DNA from 3 places in the Xenorhabdus bovienii SS-2004 genome. Region 1 is predicted to be linked to each of the others. Evidence: predicted binding sites of a transcription regulator. Region 1 holds the regulator's gene; each other region holds the start of a gene.
What was found. Region 1 encodes LexA, which represses DNA repair genes until DNA is damaged. Its sites were predicted from a motif close to TNCTGTATGTACATACAGNA; they were not measured.

Region 1 (6,197 bases):
TGGACGACATTCTTAGTTGGGAACTGAACGACATCATATTTGATGCGACATGGAGTGATAAGGTGACACCTGCGGGAGTGGCTAAAATAATTCTGGAGAACGGCTATCAGAAAGGAGGGGAATAGTGAAGATGAATACAGCCTTTTTGTTAATGGCAGAGTTTGAGACTTCACAAATTCCGCTGTCAGATATAGCGGAAAGATATTTCAAGATGAGTCCCGGAACAGCCGAACGCAAGGCAAACGAAGGAAAGCTGGGTATCCCTACATATAAGTTAAACGACAGCCAGAAGTCACCGAGAATCGTTCATGTGAATGATCTTGCTGCATACATTGATAAACAAAGAGAGCAAGCCTCAAAAGAACTGGAGAGGATACAGTTTAAAAGAAAATGAACTAACAAAACCCGTCAAAAACTATCCGGGTGCTGCTATCAAGGCACCCCAATAGCACCCCTAAACCGCATAACTAGTTGATTTATATTATTAGTAAATCCAATCTAACATGGGGGCAACGGAGAAACGGTTGAGAGAGAATTCAGCCTCTTTTTTGCTCACATGTTTAGTTGTATCAGTATTTTCAATTTTTTTATTTTGCTGCATTTTTGTACTTTCAAGGCGATATTTTCATTCTCTGAATCCCTTGCCGCTCCCTCATTTATAAGGAAGCTGATACAGAGAATAGGGGGAAATTTATGGTCTACTATAGCACAGAGAAGTTCCAGAGGGCGGACAGGAATCCATACAAGCTAAACAAAAAAACTCATTCAAACAGTAAGGAGTACTCTATGAATATCATGACATATAAAGTTTATGCCGCCAAAATTGAATACAGCGATTAAGGTCAATAATTAGTTAATAACACAAAGAAAATATCAATTATGTAATTAATAAAATCCGATATACTGTAAATAAAAACAGTATTGATAATGATTAACCTTATACTTTATCATTATCATCTTTAATGCACAGGGAAGATTATTTATTACTCTAAAGAGAAGAAAAAAGTAAACCTTTCACAAATAACATCCAAAAATAGAAATTACCGTTTGTGATTATTTTAAAAAATAGTTATTAAACTTAAAAAATATAATGATAATAAATAAGGGAACTCAATGGACATATCTAAATATTCTGAAAAATGGCAAGAACGTTTTAAGTTTTTTGAAAAAAATTGAGCTCCATCTACACAAGAGCATAGAGAAGCATTTAGAAAAACACCTTTTTTAAAACGTATTAAAATAAACATGAACTTTATTGCATTATTTTTCGGAATTTTCTATTACCTAATCATTGGATTATGGAAAAAAGGATTAACTTTATTAGGCCTTAACATTGCTGTATTTTCAATCATAGTAATTTTCTCAATAATATCAGGTATTGATATATCAGATAGTATTTTAAATGTAATGGGAGGAGCTTTTTCTCTCTTAAATGGGTATCTAGCAAATTATGCTTATTATCTAAAAGAAATAAAAGGCGATGATGGCTGGAATCCCTTTAAAGGCATTTTCACTAAATAACAATTGCCTTAATTTCCCTTACAAAATAGCGGTTTCTTTTAAGAAACTGCTATTATCTCCATACATGCCTTTTTTCTACCGCCAAAGAATTAAAATTTTGTTTTCAGCATATTTTATCGTTCTTATCAACGGATTAATTTTTATTTTTATCCTGAATAGCCACCACCATTAAACAAAGTATGACATAACATCAGGATAGTTAATCACCTTTTCACCGACTCGTTTAGCCATCAGCACCGTAACCGTCTGCTTGGATCCCACTTCCAGACTGAAAAACATGATAATATTACAACTATTGGCATCATGCTGAGTGTGAAAGGTGTAATGAAAACTATCAATCCAAAAAAGTTACTGACACAGGCTGAGACAATCTGCCTGTCACGAGGAGTTCGTTTAACACCTCAACGACTTGAAATTCTGCGTTTAATTTCAACGCAGCCAAGCGCAATAAGCGCTTATGATTTATTGGATCTGCTACGTGAAGTCGAGCCACAGGCAAAACCGCCAACGGTCTATCGTGGGCTGGAATTTTTGCTTGAACAGGGTTTTGTCCACAAAATAGAATCCACAAATAGTTATGTGATTTGCCATCATTTTGAGGAACCCAGCCATACGTCAGCCATGTTTATCTGTGAGAATTGTGGTTCCGTTACCGAACGGGATGCCAAGAATATTGAATCCGCTATTCAGCAGTTAGTTCAAGGAGTGGGGTTTCATTTACGTCACAGCGTGATTGAAGTCCACGGTTTGTGTTCCCCTTGCCATGAAATCGATTCCTGTACAGAACGCGATACATGTCAGCATAATCACAAAACTGAAGAGAATAAAAAGAAATAAGGCAAAATAACCTTAAGTTTGATTGAGGCGGTCATGGCCGATAAACACATTTATTTTCAAGCTTCCGTAAAACTTTTATTGAACGGGTACTACGAAAAAAATGACCGCCCCAGAATGGCAAAGTGCAATTATCCGCTTTTACAATCAGATCCAATCCCCGTTACGAATAATACCAACTGCCAATCCTTCAATGGTAAAACTCTGCTCACATAAATCCACAACGATAGGCTCGAATTCTGGGTTTTCAGCAATCAGCTCAATTTTGTTTCCTACTTGTTTGAAACGTTTGACTGTCACTTCATCTTCAATTCGCGCCACAATGATTTGGCCATTATGAACATCCTGTGTTTTATGCACAGCAAGTAAATCCCCATCCATAATGCCGATGTCCTTCATGGACATTCCGCTGACACGCAACAGAAAATCAGCATTTGGTTTGAATAATGCAGGATCAACTTTGTAATGACTCTCGATATGTTCCTGAGCCAGCAATGGTTCGCCAGCAGCAACACGACCGATCAGCGGTAATCCCGCTGCCCCTTCTTCTTCAAGAAGCAAACGGAGACCTCTGGATGCACCAGAGATAATCTCTATCACCCCTTTACGCGCCAATGCTTTTAAATGCTCTTCTGCCGCGTTAGGTGAACGAAAACCAAGACGTGCTGCGATTTCAGCACGTGTTGGTGGCATACCCGTTTGCGAAATATGGTCACGCACCAAGTTATAAACTTGCTGCTGTCTGGCAGTTAATGCTTTCATTTCGCCCCCTGTTTGTTTATACAGTCCGCCTGTGAGTATATACAGGTAAATTCGAATTGGGAACCTGCCAGCCCATAAAAGCCGCTAAATAACGTGTATTGACGAAAATCATGTCATATCAGTGCATAAAATACGACCAAAGGATCATTCCCCAGATAAACAACGCCAGAATTATTGTCAGAAATACTGCAGCTGATCCCATGTCTTTCGCCCTGCCCGATAATTCATGATATTCACTGCCAATGCGATCAACTACCGCCTCAATGGCGCTGTTAAGGATTTCCACAATGACCACCAGCATGACTGAACCGATGAGCAAAAGCCTCTCGGACATGCCAAAATCAAGGGAAAATGCAAGGATAATTGCTAATATGGCGACAATGACTTCCTGCCGAAATGCCGCTTCATTTTGCCACGCAGCCCTAATACCTTTCGCCGAGTACCCTGCCGCTTTAATGATACGAATCAAACCTGTTGATTGATTTTCCATAAAAAATTTTCTTCAATTAGCATAATATTTGTAAGGTCATATAACTTTTAGCTCCTATTATTGTCTTATTTCCACAGATCTCAAAATCCGTTTCTGGTATGCTTGCGGCGCGTTGCTAACAAGAGGCTTAAAGTTGTTATGTCAAGTTGGCGTAAAATATATTATAAATTATTGAATTTTCCACTGAAATTCTTAGTAAAAAGTAAGCTTATCCCCACGGATCCCATTGCAGAACTGATCCTTGATACGACACGGCCTATTTTATATGTGCTGCCGTATCACTCAAAAACAGACTTATTGACCCTGCGTCAACAATGCCTGGCGCAAGATCTGCCAGATCCATTGAATCCTTTGGAAATGGGTGACACCCTACTTCCAAGCTATGTCTTTATTGATGACGGCCCACGAGTGTTCCGTTGCTATGCACCTAAACATGAATCCGTGAAGATTTTTCATTCTTATCTGGATCTGCATCGCAATAATCCCGATTTGGATATTCAGATGGTGCCTGTTTCTGTGATGTTCGGCCGCTCCCCTGGACGCGAAGGGCAGGAAGGAAATACAGCGCCACAGCTGCGTTTACTAAACGGTGTGCAAAAGTTTTTTGCAATTTTGTGGCTGGGACGGGATAGTTTTGTGCGTTTTTCCACACCTGTTTCATTACTCAGCATGGCCAATGATCATGGCACAGATGATATCATTGCCAATAAACTTGCCCGCGTTGCACGGATACACTATTCCCGGCAGCGTTTGGCTGCGGTAGGGCCACGTTTGCCCGCCAGGCAGGATCTGTTCAACAAGCTGCTGGCATCCAAAGCCATTGAGAAAGCCATTGCCGATGAGACACGTAGCAAAAAAATCTCACCTGAAAAGGCGAAGCAAAACGCTATCAATATGTTGGAGGAGATTGCAGCAGATTTCTCTTCTGAAACCGTACGTTTGACCGATCGTATCTTGAGATGGACGTGGAACCGTTTGTATCAGGGCATTAATGTCCATAACGCCGAGCGGGTTCGCCAACTGGCGCAGGATGGTCATGAACTGGTTTATGTCCCATGCCATCGCAGCCATATGGATTATCTCCTGCTCTCATATGTGCTTTATCACCAAGGGCTGGTTCCACCACACATTGCTGCTGGCATCAATCTTAATTTCTGGCCGGCAGGCTCGATATTCCGCCGCCTTGGTGCATTCTTTATCCGCCGGACTTTTAAAGGAAACAAGCTCTATTCGACGATATTCCGTGAATATCTGGGTGAGTTGTTTTCCCGTGGTTATTCTGTTGAGTACTTCGTCGAAGGTGGGCGTTCCCGTACCGGCCGTCTGCTCGATCCGAAAACCGGCACCCTTTCGATGACATTACAGGCGATGCTGCGTGGAGATTCCCGTCCAATCACCATCGTGCCAATTTATGTTGGTTATGAACATGTAATGGAAGTCGCAACTTATGCTAAAGAGTTACGCGGTGCAACCAAGGAAAAAGAAGGCTTTTTTCAGATGATCCGTGGGCTGCGTAAACTGCGTAATCTGGGACAAGGTTATGTAAACTTTGGCGAACCCATTCCTCTGACACAATACCTTAACCATCATGTTCCCGACTGGCGTGATTCCATCGATCCGATAGACGCCCAGCGCCCGACATGGTTAACGCCGACTGTCAGCAAACTCGCTGGCAATATTATGGTCAACATCAATAATGCCGCAGCAGCAAATGCCATCAATTTATGCACTACAGCCTTGTTGTCATCACGTCAGCGAGCACTTACTCGCGAGCAGCTGATTGAGCAATTGAACTGTTATCTGCAATTACTGTGCAATGTTCCTTACGCTGACGATGTGACTGTGCCGAACAAAACAGCTGAAGAATTGCTGGATCATGCCTTGCTGATGAATAAGTTTGAGGTCGAAAAAGACAGTCTTGGGGATATCATTATCCTGCCTCGTGAAAGCGCGGTATTGATGACTTATTATCGCAACAATATCCAGCACTTGCTGATCCTGCCATCTTTGATTACCAGTATTGTGATGCATCATCGCCGCATTAGCCGCAGCGAACTACTCAGTCAGGTTGAGCTGGTTTACCCGCTGCTCAAACAAGAACTTTTCATGCGGTATAGTAAGGAATCTCTACCTGAAGTGGTCAACACACTGATTGATGAATTGGTGCGTCAATGCCTTATCTGCAACAAAGAACAGGATATGCTCGTTCTGAACCCTGAGCGCATTCGTCCAATGCAATTGCTGGCAGCAGGTATCCGTGAAACTCTGCAACGCTATGCCATTACGCTTTCTTTATTGAATGCCACTCCTGAAATCAGCCGTGGCGTGCTGGAAAAAGAGAGCCGGATGCTGGCACAGCGTCTGTCGGTACTGCATGGAATCAATGCCCCAGAGTTCTTTGACAAGGCCGTGTTTGCCAGCTCAGTCAATACGCTGCGCGAGGAAGGTTATATTCATGATAATAGTGATATAAGCACGACCAGCGCTCAAAAACTCTATCAAATGTTGAGTGAATTAATGTCCCCTGAGATCCGTCTGACAATTGAAAGTGCCAGTATGCCACCAGAGCAGAATGATACTGAACAGACAA
Region 2 (6,197 bases), 620 kb from region 1:
TCGAACTGGGGGATGAACAAAACTTTGTGTACCAGGTTTGGCCGCGGCGTTATTCCGTGCCTGGATTTACCTATCGTGCCAGATCGGGTAAATCTTACTATTACCGATTGGAAACTTTCTTGATGGAAGGGACTCAGGGCAATGACTTGATGGATTACACCAAAGAACAAATTATCAGCGATATTCTCGATCACTACGAAAAGCATCTGAACTTTATTCATCTGAATCGCGAAGCACCGGGTCAGACATTGATTTTCCCGAACGGGGGGTAGTTCTTTATGTTATGGCAAAGGCGACTTCTACGCTTTTGCCATGCTAGATTTTTTATTTGATCTATATGTAAAATTGTAATGGAATCATCGACTGTGAGATGTGCGTAATACTGATTTATCGTGTTTGCCATTTTCAGTTGTTGGAATAGAATTAACGAAGTCGATAGCTTTTGGTGCAAATACAGTGCCTATTCGCTCTTTAGTCCAGTTAATCAGTTCGGCGGCTTCCACTGTGGCTTTTGGTACAAGAACTACAGTTGCTTTGACTAACTCCCCCCACTTACTCCCGATAAGAATTTTGATATCCAACCGTTGAATATCTTCTATGAGCCGTGTTACTGGCTGTAGTGCATTGAGCGTAACGGTTGTGCGACTTTTACCCCATGTCCACCAATTATGTTCGTACTCAATGGCATTAGCATTGTCTGGAGTATCATGGAGTAAGCGTTCGAAATATTCACGGATTCTCATAGTGACCCCCAATAAACTAATTTTAAAATATTTATTATCGAATCAGAGCGTGATGGGCTAAGTGGTACCCCACACTAATTCTCTGGTTTTATTTCAATAAATCAATTAATAAAACATTAAATTGATTTATTGAATGATAATGTTGTAATTTACTTTTAGTCAATTGTTCGATGATCAATATTTCCATCACTTTAACCAACAATTCGGGAGTTTACCCATGTCTATTACGAATATTATGCCATCTAAAATCCCCATCAGCGTGTATCTCTTGGGCTTAAGTCTGTTTGCGATGGGAAGTTCAGAGTTTTTAATCGCAGGTGTGCTGCCAAAAATTGCTGAGGATCTGCAAGTCTCGTTACCCTCTGCGGGGATGTTAATTTCTGCATTTGCCGTTGGTGTTCTGTTCGGAGCGCCCTCGCTGGCTGTAGCAACATTGCGTTGGCCCAGACGAGCAACATTATTGTTGAGTCAGGCTCTGTTTGTTGCCGCTACCGCCATTGGGATGTTGTCGCCCGATTATTGGCCGTTATTGATTGCCCGCGTTGTCAGTGGTATCGCTTACGCTGGATTTTGGGCAGTCGCTGCGACGACAGCAGTTAATTTAGTAACCCAGGATCGCACGGCAAGGGCATTGGCCGTGGTTGTCAGCGGATTGAGTCTGGCGATGGTAGTGGGCGGGCCATTAGGAACGGTGATTAGTGATATAGCGGGGTGGCGTGCCGGTTTCTGGGCGGTTGCCGCAGCAACATCAGTCACGGCAATAGCATTGTGGTTTATGTTGCCGGAGATACAACCGGGTCAGGGAGAGGCTCCGGTATTAGATACGGAATTAAAAACCATGGCACAACCGAAATTATGGGTAGCTTATACCACTACTATGCTGACAACCGCCGCTTATATGGCGACATTCGGCTATTTGGGGGCATTATTGATTGATATCAGCAAGCTGGCGGTGGTTTGGGTTCCTGCGGTGCTTGCACTGTTTGGTATCGGTGCTTTTATCGGATTGACTATAGGTGGGCGGACAGCAGACAAATATCCATTCAAGACGCTGATGATTGGCACTCTTGGTATCATTGTGTCTTCTATTGCGTTGACTTTTTTAGCTGAAAACGTGATCACAACTTGTCTGGTATTTCTGCTCGGAGTGTCTGGTTTCGTTGTTAACCCTGCCGTCATGAACCGGGTCTATACCATTGCCGCAAATGCGCCGACACTGGCAGGTGCAACTAATGTATCCGCTTTCCAGCTCGGGATTACATTAGCCCCCTTGCTGGCTGGCTTTGCAATCGGGGCAGGCTACGGCTTATCTTCTGTGGCTGGAGTGGGAGCATTACTGGCAATTATTGCACTTGTCCCAATACTGATTGACGCGCGTTTACACCATAAAAATTGTCACAACGATTAAAAATTTCATCTCATCAAGGCTAAATATAAACAAAACTTCATATAGAGCGCTAACTTGTAGCAGGAATTAATTCTTAAAAAGCAAGTAGCTTTCAATGATATGAAGCTGTATATTTATACAGTTATTTTGGTGTGGAAAGAGGCATGCAGAGGTGAAATGCGCAAAATTATTCATATTGATATGGACTGCTTTTTTGCTGCCATTGAAATGCGGGATAATCCATCACTCCGCGATATCCCCATTGCTGTTGGCGGTAGCGCTGATAGACGAGGGGTGATCAGCACGGCAAATTATCCTGCCCGCCTTTTTGGCGTACGCAGTGCTATGTCCACTGCAATGGCATTGAAACTTTGTCCTCAATTGAAAGTCATACCGGGGCGAATGGCGTCCTACAAAGAAGTTTCTCAGCATATCCGCCAGATTTTTTCCCGTTACACTGAACTGATTGAACCGCTTTCACTGGATGAAGCCTATTTGGATGTGACGGACTGTCAACATTGCCACGGCTCGGCGACGTTGATCGCCCAACAGATCCGTCAGGTGATTTTTGATGAATTGCAACTGACAGCCTCTGCTGGCGTTGCACCTATCAGATTTCTGGCAAAAATTGCGTCTGATATCAATAAACCTAACGGGCAATATGTTATTTCCCCTGAACAGGTTGAGGTATTCGTCAAGTCATTGCCATTACGCAAAATTCCAGGAGTGGGAAAAGTCACATCCAAGCGTCTATCTGATATGGGATTGGAGACTTGTGCTGATGTACAAAACTATGACAAGGTTGCGTTGATTAAAAAATTGGGGAAATTTGGGCTGGCACTTTGGGAGCGCAGTCATGGTATTGATGACCGGCAAATCAGTCCCGATCGCTTACGTAAGTCTGTTGGTGTAGAAAAAACATTGGCACAGGATATTCATGAGTGGCGTGATTGTGTTGAACTCATCGAAAAACTTTACCCAGAATTGGAAAAACGTTTAGGCAAGGTAAAACCTGATCTCCGCATTGCCCGTCAGGGTATCAAATTAAAATTTGATGATTTTCAATTGACGACACAGGAACATATTCACCCATTATTGGATAAATCGGATCTGATTCAGGTGGCAAAACAGGCTTGGGAAATTCGCAGAGAAGGGAGGGGCGTGCGGTTGGTTGGGCTGCATGTGACGTTACAGAATCCTCAATTGGAACGGCAATTATTACTGGAGTGGTAATATTGGGCTGGTAATGCTGAAAGGGAAGCTCCCCTACGGCTGATGAGCAGGGGAGGCACGTATATTACTCTTTAACCGGGATCGCTTTTAGGATAGCGGTTAACAACTGCCAGTATTGACCAACGCTCTTGATGTGAACTTTTTCATCAGGCGAATGGGCGCCACGAATGGTTGGGCCAATGGAAACCATGTCCATATCCGGATACGGTTTTTTGAACAGACCACATTCCAGACCTGCGTGGATCACCATAATATTGGGGATCTTGTCGAATAATTGCTGATAGGTTTCACGAACTAAATGCATGACTGGCGAGTTGGCATCTGGCTGCCAGCCTGGATAGTTGCCACTGGTTGCTGTTTCTGCATCTGCCAGTTTTGCCAGAGAATTTAGCATATCAACAACGTAAGCCTTGCCACTGTCGATCAATGAACGGATCAGGCAGATAATCTCGACTTTATCTTCTTCCATAGTGACAACGCCTACGTTCAGGGAAGTTTCAACTACGCCTTCAGCAACATCGCTCATACGGATAACACCATTAGGTATGGTATTCAACATGGATAGGAAACGAGTCTGGCAATCTGTAGTGAGTGCCTGTGAGGAAGTTTCGATTTCATCCAATAGGACGATCAAATTTGCTTCAACGACCGCATATTCGTTTCTCAACGTATCCAGATAGTCATCTTTCAATTGGTGCAGTTTTTCGAGCTGAGTTGTCGGAATTGCAATGACGGTAGAACCTTCGCGAGGGATCGCATTACGCAGAGTTCCTCCTTGGAAATCAATCAATTTTAGATTCAATTCATCTGAATGTGCGGCGAGGAAACGTGCCAGCAATTTGTTGGCGTTGCCCAATCCCAAATGAATATCACCACCAGAATGGCCGCCTTTTAATCCCTTAATCGTCAGTTGCAAGGTTTGGTAACCCGTAGGCAATGTTTCGCGGGAAAGTAGCAGGGTTGAGACAAAATTAATGCCGCCTGCGCAGCCCATGTAAATTTCGCCTTCTTCTTCTGAATCGGTATTGATCAGAACATCAGCCTGTAACCAGCCTGATCGCAGTCCGAATGCGCCATCCATGCCGGATTCTTCAGTCATAGTCAGTAAAACTTCCAGTGGGCCGTGTTTGACGGATTCATCTGCCAGTACTGCCAGAGCAGAAGCCATACCGATGCCGTTATCAGCGCCCAGTGTTGTACCTTCAGCAGTTACCCAGTCACCATCAATATAAGTACGGATAGGATCTTTTGTGAAGTCGTGTTGTGTATCATTGTTTTTCTGAGGCACCATATCAAGGTGAGCCTGAAGCACGACTGACTGGCGGTTTTCCATACCTTTTGTGGCTGGTTTTCTGAGCAGAATATTACCGGCTTCATCCCGTTCGACATGAAAATTTTTGCTCTTGGCCCATTCAATGATATGGAACGCGAGTGCTTCCTCGTGATGGGACGGATGAGGGATGGAACAAATCTGGGCAAAAATATCCCATAATGGTTGAGGGGATAATGTTGATAATGCGGACACGGCGAATCTCCTGTAACTGCATTTTGATGAGATGGAAATAGTAATGTCTGACGCATCGGGGGCTTTTGTCATCTTGAGCTGTCCCAATGCCCATGCCATGCTCGAGGATATCATTTTCTTGTTTGAGATGTGCAGTCAGGATCAGGATTTCCCTTGTTTTTTACTGGTTTTTGCCGATCCAAATCACTATAATCCCGCGCAACCTTTTTTTCCGCAAAAAACTCTTTTCTGAGGCATTCTTAGTTTCCAGGATCAAATCATATGAGCGAAAAATATGTTGTAACGTGGGATATGTTGCAAATGCATGCCCGTAAATTAGCACAACGTTTACTTCCTGTAGAACAATGGAAAGGCATTATTGCCGTTAGCCGTGGTGGGCTTGTACCGGGTGCATTGCTGGCGCGTGAACTGGGGATTCGTCATGTCGATACTGTCTGTATTTCCAGCTATGACCATGATAATCAGCGTGAATTGACAGTCGTTAAAAAAGCGGAAGGTGACGGAGAAGGTTTTATCGTTGTCGATGATTTGGTTGATACCGGAGGTACAGCGCAGGCAATTCGTAACATGTATCCTAAAGCGCATTTCGTGACTATTTTCGCTAAACCGGCTGGCCGTCCTTTAGTGGATGATTATGTGATCGATATTCCGCAAGATACATGGATCGAACAACCATGGGATATGGGTGTGATGTTCATTCCACCTATTTGTAATAAGCCGTAATATTTCTCTTTTGTTATGACTAAACAAAACCTTTCAGAGTCGTTGTTCAAGCCTCAGCTTAAACAGCAGGAAACGTCTACACTGGTAAAATATATCCGCCCACAGTCCACAGCGGCCAGTGGTAGGATGCTTGGTGGAGAGCGTCGCGAGCACTGGTATCGGATGATTGATTGGCTTGCTTGGATCTGGAGGGGAATCAATCCACTGGAAATTCAGGATGTTCTCAGTAGGATTGCGGTGATAGATGCCGAACGCAGTGATGACCATTTATTGGATACTGTGATCGGCTATCGTAAGGGAAACTGGGCATTTGAGTGGACGCAGCAGGCTATGTACTGGCAACGGGAGGCGTTGCGTGCGGAGCAGACATCTGAAGCCGGTACATATTGGCTAAAGGCTGCGATGCTGTATAGCATTGCAGCTTATCCTCATTTGCGCGGTGATGAACTGGCTGAGCAGGCCGCTGTGCTGGCCAGTAAATCCTATGAAAATGCGGCTCACAGTTCTGACTATGAGTTGAAAAAACTGGAATTTAAGTTGGAAGGGGGCAAAAGTGTCACAGGCTTATTGCATCTTCCTCCTAACG
Region 3 (6,197 bases), 1.3 Mb from region 1:
ATGATAAAACCCAAAAGGCAATATTATCAGTAGCCCCAGCATAATCCCGCCTAGGGTATATGCGAGGGTGACATCAAGAAAACTCAAGCCAAAAGTCAGAACAACAATCACAACCAACGCTGAAAGGACAGGGGAGATAACTCGCAGATAGAGGTGATCAAGCGTTTCGACATCCGCAACGATTCTATTCAGCAGCTCGCCTTGACGAAAACGGGCGATGCCTCCCGGAGAAAGCGGTAAAATTTTCTGAAAGGCAAAAACGCGTAGATGGGCTAATACGCGAAAAGTAGCATCATGACTGACCAGTCGTTCACCATAACGGCCAGCAGTACGGAAAATAGCTGCACCACGGACGCCAGCGGCTGGCAGCATATAATTGAACGTATATAACCCCGCGAATCCTGCCAAGGCTGTACCGGCAAGAAACCAGCCGGAAAGCGTCAGCAAGCCAATACTGGCTAACAGGGTTACAATCGCTAATACCATGCCTAAGCTGATGAGAAACCAGTGGCGGCGATAGAGTGCGAGAAATGGGAGTAATATACGCATGATTAAAGCTCCACGCTGCGATGAGACAACAGACGGGAAAATGCCCCTTGAGATTGGCTTAAACTCTGATAATGGCCTTTCTCAATGATTAACCCGTTTTCCATTACCCAAATCTGGTCATATTCCAGTGTTTCTTCTAACAGGTGAGTGACCAGCAGTGTGGTTTGCTGACTAGATGCCTGATTTAATGCCATCATCACACGTTGTTCGCTATGGGCGTCAAGACTGGCTGCTGGCTCATCCAACAACAATAACTGACAGGGATTCAATAATGCCCGTGCTACGGCGATGCGTTGAGCTTGTCCAACAGATAAACGGGCAGCATTGTCACCAATGACTGTATTCACGCCGTCAGGAAGAGCATAAATAAACTCGCTGACATAAGCCTGTTCCATAACATCATTAATCTGGTCTTGTGTTGCGTCAAATTGACCAAGACGGATATTATCGAGCAGCGTCTGTTCTGGCAGGTGTGGATTTTGTCCAACCCAGCTTAATTGCTCACGCCATTTGGTTAGATTCAGCTCACGTAGCTCGATTCCATTGATTTTCAAAGAGCCGCGATAGGGTAGGAATCCGAGTAATAGATTGATCAGTGAGCTTTTCCCTGCACCACTTTTCCCAACCAATGCAATCCGCTGATGTTGGTCAATCGTGAAGCTCAAGGGACCCGCAAGACGATGACCATCGTGTGACCGGATTTCCAGTTCGTTTGCTTCAATAGTCACTGATTTTGTATCTGGCAGCATTCTTTCGCCGTTGAATACAGAGTGTTCTCCCTCACTGCTGAGCAGGGTAAAAAGTGACTCTGCGGCACCGACAGCCTGGGCTTTTGCATGATAAAACGTACCCAAATCGCGCAGTGGCTGAAAGAATTCAGGAGCGAGGATCAGAGCGAGGAAGCCTGCAAACAACGTGACACCCAGACCATAACTACCAAAATGTAATTCTCCCAAATAAGAAAAACCAAAATAAACGGCAACAACCGCAATGGAAACCGCAGCAAAAAACTCCAGCACAGCAGACGATAAAAATGCCATGCGCAGTACTTCCATCGTTCTGTGACGGAAATTGTCTGTCGATTCGGTAAGTTGCTTAACTTCGGCTTCCCCGCGATGGAACACGCGTAGAGTTTCCAGACCCCGTAAACGATCAAGGAAATTGCCGCTTAAACGACTGAGCGCGACAAAATTGCGTCGATTGGCGTCAGCGGCCCCTAATCCAACCAATGTCATAAAAAGGGGAATTAATGGGGCTGTGACGAGTAAAATTAACCCTGCAGCCCAGTTGACAGGAAAGACAGTCATCAGGATTAAGAGAGGGATAATCGTTGCAAGCGCCATTTGGGGCAGATAGCGGGAATAAAAATCCTGCATATCTTCAATTTGTTCCAAGATAATCGTAGCCCAGCTTCCGGCGGGTTTTCCTTTGACCCAAACCGGCCCCAATTGTGCCAGTTTATCCAAAACCATACTGCGGATTTGTTGGCGTACAACCTTGCCACAGATAAAACCGATACGCTCTCGAATAGCACTGACAATTGCCCGCAATGTAAAGGCGGCGATCAGCATCAGAAACTGAACGATGAGATTTTCGCGGGGGATATTATCCATGATTAGTGCTTGAAGGATTGACGCCAGAAGCCAAGCTTGAGAGATGATTAGTAATCCGCTAATGAGGCCAAGTAGCATGGATAGCCGAAGCCACCGACGGGCAGGCGCACTTTGCTGTCTTAGCCATCGAACAAGTTCAGATTGTCTTGTTTTGTCCATAAGAAAAATTTCTGATTAGCAGGTGATGATACAATGTATCAAAAAGGCTGGTGATACTGTTTGCCAGCGGCCAAACCTTATGTTCCCTGTTAAAAAGCGCTACCGAAATAGCGCCTTAAGGAAAGAGGGTTTATTTAGTTGCCAATCCATCAAGAAAACGTTCAGCATCCAGTGCAGCCATACAGCCTGTACCTGCTGAGGTGATGGCTTGGCGATAAACATGATCCATGACATCCCCGGCGGCAAATACTCCCGGAATAGAAGTCTGGGTGGCATTTCCATGCAGGCCGGACTGGACTTTAATATATCCGTTTTGCAGATCAAGCTGTCCTTCAAAGATACCTGTGTTTGGACTGTGTCCGATAGCAATGAAGACACCAGTAACATCCAGCTCTTCTGCATTATCACTTTTCGTATCGTGAATACGAATGCCAGTCACACCCATATCATCGCCCAGCACCTCATCTAAAGTTCTATCGGTGTGCAGAATGATATTACCATTCTTGACTTTCTCCATCAGGCGGTCAATGAGGATCTTTTCTGAACGGAAAGTATCACGGCGGTGAATGAGATGGACTTCGGCTGCAATGTTCGCAAGATATAGTGCTTCTTCAACGGCGGTATTGCCACCACCAACTACAGCAACTTTTTGCTTACGATAGAAGAAACCATCACATGTTGCACAGGCAGATACGCCACGACCTTTGAAAGCGTCTTCGGAAGGGAGACCCAGATAACGGGCAGAAGCACCTGTCGCGATGATCAAAGCATCGCAGGTATATTCCTGATCATCTCCATAAAGACGGAATGGTTTTTTTTCGAAATCGACTTTCTGAATATGGTCAGAAATAATTTCTGTTTGAAATTTTTCAGCGTGCTGGAACATACGTTCCATTAAATCTGGACCTGTCAGCCCTTCAGGATCACCGGGCCAGTTTTCAACTTCAGTCGTGGTGGTCAATTGGCCGCCTTTTTCAACCCCTGTAATAAGGACGGGGTTTAAATTAGCGCGGGCTGCATAAACAGCGGCGGTATAACCAGCAGGACCTGAGCCAAGAATGATAAGTTTACTGTGTTTGGCTGTGCTCATGAATACCTCATTTCCATTATCGCATATTGCGGATTTGGGGATTGTAGGAGAAATAATAAGTTAAAAAAAGCGATTATCAGATAAAATATTTATGTTATTAACGATTTTACCGATAGATAGTAACTATGATGTAATGGGAATGTAAGGAGAGGTTACTTAACTTTCTGAATTGAACATCATTTATCCGTATAAGGTATAAGACAAGCTATTGAAAGGATTTACTCAAAATTTGTTTGGTAGGTTGTTCTGATTTTTGTTCATTTACTTTGACAATCGGCTGTGCATTTGCGAAAACATCTGTGGAAGAGATAATTATCTACCTCGCTAATCAATTGTTTCTATAGAATAGACAAATCGGAGTGGGTAGTTTTCTTATAGAACAAAAAAATTGCCGATAAGCTGCTTTCTGGGAGACGTAGTGTTTTGGGAAATAATATTCTGGAGGACGGTGTTCTAGTAAGTCGTGTTTTGGTTAATCGAGTTCTGGGAAACTGTATTTCAGAAAATGGCGTATAGATCCCAAACCTTGGTTACAGATTGAGCTTTAGCCTTTGAAAGACATCTTTTCCAGCTCAACTGCTTGAGAGAGATAGGGAAAATGTTATGGGTGTAGGAATATAAAGAGAGAGCAATAAGATGATAGATAATAAGAAGCGTCCAGGAAAAGATCTTGATCGCATAGACCGTAATATCCTTAACGAATTGCAGAAAGACGGCCGTATTTCTAATGTGGAATTATCCAAACGGGTTGGTTTATCACCTACTCCTTGTCTGGAGCGTGTACGCCGATTGGAACGTCAGGGCTTTATTTCTGGTTACACCGCCTTGTTGAATCCTCATTATCTGGATGCATCGCTGCTGGTATTTGTGGAGATTACTCTGAACCGTGGTGCAGCAGATGTCTTTGAGCAGTTTAATACTGCTGTACAGAAACTTGAAGAAATCCAAGAATGTCACTTAGTTTCTGGTGATTTTGACTATTTACTGAAAACACGAGTGCCAGATATGTCTGCATATCGTAAATTACTGGGCGAAACCCTGCTGCGACTTCCGGGCGTCAATGACACCCGCACTTATGTTGTCATGGAAGAAGTGAAGCAGAGTAACCGTTTAGTCATTAAAACTCGCTAAACTTTTGTCTAAAATGTACAGGTGCAAAATAGGAAAAACTTAGGTACACTCCTGTTTATGCATACAGTTCCAACGCTGAGCAATCCTCAGCGTTGTTCCATTTAATCAATAGGAAAACCTGGAGAGCCTTTCTTGAACCAGGAATATACAGAAGATAAACGTGTTAAATTAAAGAAAATAAGCAGTAGCCGTCGGCTTCTGGAAGCCATTCTGTTGGTTATTGCTATTTGTGCCGTGTACTTTATGGTGGCGCTTGTCAGTTTCAATCCCTCCGATCCCAGTTGGTCACAAACGTCATGGAATGGGCCCGTCCATAATTTCGGTGGCAGTGTTGGAGCCTGGTTGTCAGATATACTATTTTCGGCATTTGGTATTCTTGCCTATGCAGTCCCGCTATTTATGTTCTTAGGTTGTTGGAATGCTTTCCGTCAGAAAGATAGGCAAGAGTATGTTGATTTCTTTACGCTCGCATTACGCATCATTGGCGCTTTGGCACTGGTATTAACCTCATGTGGTCTGGTTGCTCTCAATATTGATGATTTAAACGATTTTGCTGCTGGTGGTGTCATCGGCAACTTATTCAGTAAAGCAATTCTGCCGTGGTTTAATATTCTTGGGGCGACATTAGCGCTGCTCGGTGTCTGGGCTATTGGGTTCACATTATTTACAGGCTGGTCATGGCTCACGATTGCGGAAAAAATTGGTGCAGTTATTCTTGACTCACTCAGTTTTATGGTAAATCGCAGTCGCAATGAGCCTGAGTATGGAGAACTGGAAAACGAGGTTACTCCTGAACATCTGGCCAGCGGGCAAAATCGTGCTGATAATGTCAACACAGGTGATATAGGCACGACAGCATCTGCCGCTAAAGCTGTAGAAGTTGACGAGGATGACGTGCTGTTGAGTGCGCCAACGATGGTGGAACTGGTTAAAACTGATTCAGTGCCTCCAGCTATGGATATAGCGCAGGAGGTCGGTTCACCTGAAAAGGTTCAGTCTGTGCAGCAAAACGAAAACAGGCCGCAATCTATTGCTCAGAAAGCCATTGCCTTACCGGAATCAGTACAAACTGAATCGGATCATGCTGAAGAAGATCAAGAACCTGTTCCTTATACATTTGAACTACCAGCTGATTATCAATTAGATACAGAATCAGAATTCAGTAAAACTGCACAATCAGAGTTATCTATAGATAGCACTGTGGCAACAAACATACAGCCGATAGAGTCGTTTACTTTTTCTCCGAATGATAATCTGAAAAATGTGGCTGCTGGTGTTTCTAGTGCTGCTGTTGTGATGAAAACTCCTCAGATGAAACAGGGTATTGGCCCTGAAATGCCGCGGCCGAATCCCGTTAGAATACCTACCCGCCGTGAATTATATGGTGTCAAAGTACCGTCTCAGCGTTTGTCTGAACATCTGCAACGGGAAGAAAAAGAGAGACAAAGCGATCTTATTGCGGAAACTGATGAACAGCAAATGGATGAACAGCAGCAAGACACGTTGCGGCAGCAATTCCTTGAACAGCAGCGTGAACGCTATGGTTCTAATTTTGAAGAAGAAACAAAAGGGCCTCGTGAAGAAATCGCTCAGATACATAAGCAATCAGCGACAGCCGAATTTGTAGAGCATAGTGTTGATGAACCGTCGGAACA

Region 2: a site for LexA is predicted at 2,255-2,274, ahead of dinB (DNA polymerase IV). Genes of this name have one in related genera too.
Region 3: a site for LexA is predicted at 4,592-4,611, ahead of XBJ1_RS03820 (DNA translocase FtsK 4TM domain-containing protein). Genes of this name have one in related genera too.

Annotation. Positions count from the first base shown of each region.
Region 1 covers NC_013892.1:3,839,783-3,845,979, forward strand. Annotated here, with positions in the region: gene XBJ1_RS17025 (hypothetical protein) at 1-125, shown strand, start outside; gene XBJ1_RS17030 (pyocin activator PrtN family protein) at 131-394, shown strand; partial or broken gene XBJ1_RS17035 (DUF2628 domain-containing protein) at 1,222-1,521, shown strand; gene zur (zinc uptake transcriptional repressor Zur) at 1,846-2,358, shown strand; gene lexA (transcriptional repressor LexA) at 2,503-3,117, opposite strand; gene XBJ1_RS17050 (diacylglycerol kinase) at 3,236-3,607, opposite strand; gene plsB (glycerol-3-phosphate 1-O-acyltransferase PlsB) at 3,746-6,197, shown strand, end outside.
Region 2 covers NC_013892.1:3,223,338-3,229,534, reverse strand. Annotated here, with positions in the region: gene XBJ1_RS14065 (choline transporter) at 1-272, shown strand, start outside; gene XBJ1_RS14060 (AMP-binding enzyme) at 357-743, opposite strand; gene XBJ1_RS14055 (Cmx/CmrA family chloramphenicol efflux MFS transporter) at 961-2,151, shown strand; gene dinB (DNA polymerase IV) at 2,308-3,363, shown strand; gene pepD (beta-Ala-His dipeptidase) at 3,428-4,888, opposite strand; gene XBJ1_RS14040 (hypothetical protein) at 4,932-5,120, shown strand; gene gpt (xanthine phosphoribosyltransferase) at 5,150-5,611, shown strand; gene frsA (esterase FrsA) at 5,627-6,197, shown strand, end outside.
Region 3 covers NC_013892.1:899,020-905,216, reverse strand. Annotated here, with positions in the region: gene cydC (heme ABC transporter ATP-binding protein/permease CydC) at 1-549, opposite strand, end outside; gene cydD (heme ABC transporter permease/ATP-binding protein CydD) at 552-2,321, opposite strand; gene trxB (thioredoxin-disulfide reductase) at 2,452-3,411, opposite strand; gene lrp (leucine-responsive transcriptional regulator Lrp) at 4,048-4,542, shown strand; gene XBJ1_RS03820 (DNA translocase FtsK 4TM domain-containing protein) at 4,675-6,197, shown strand, end outside.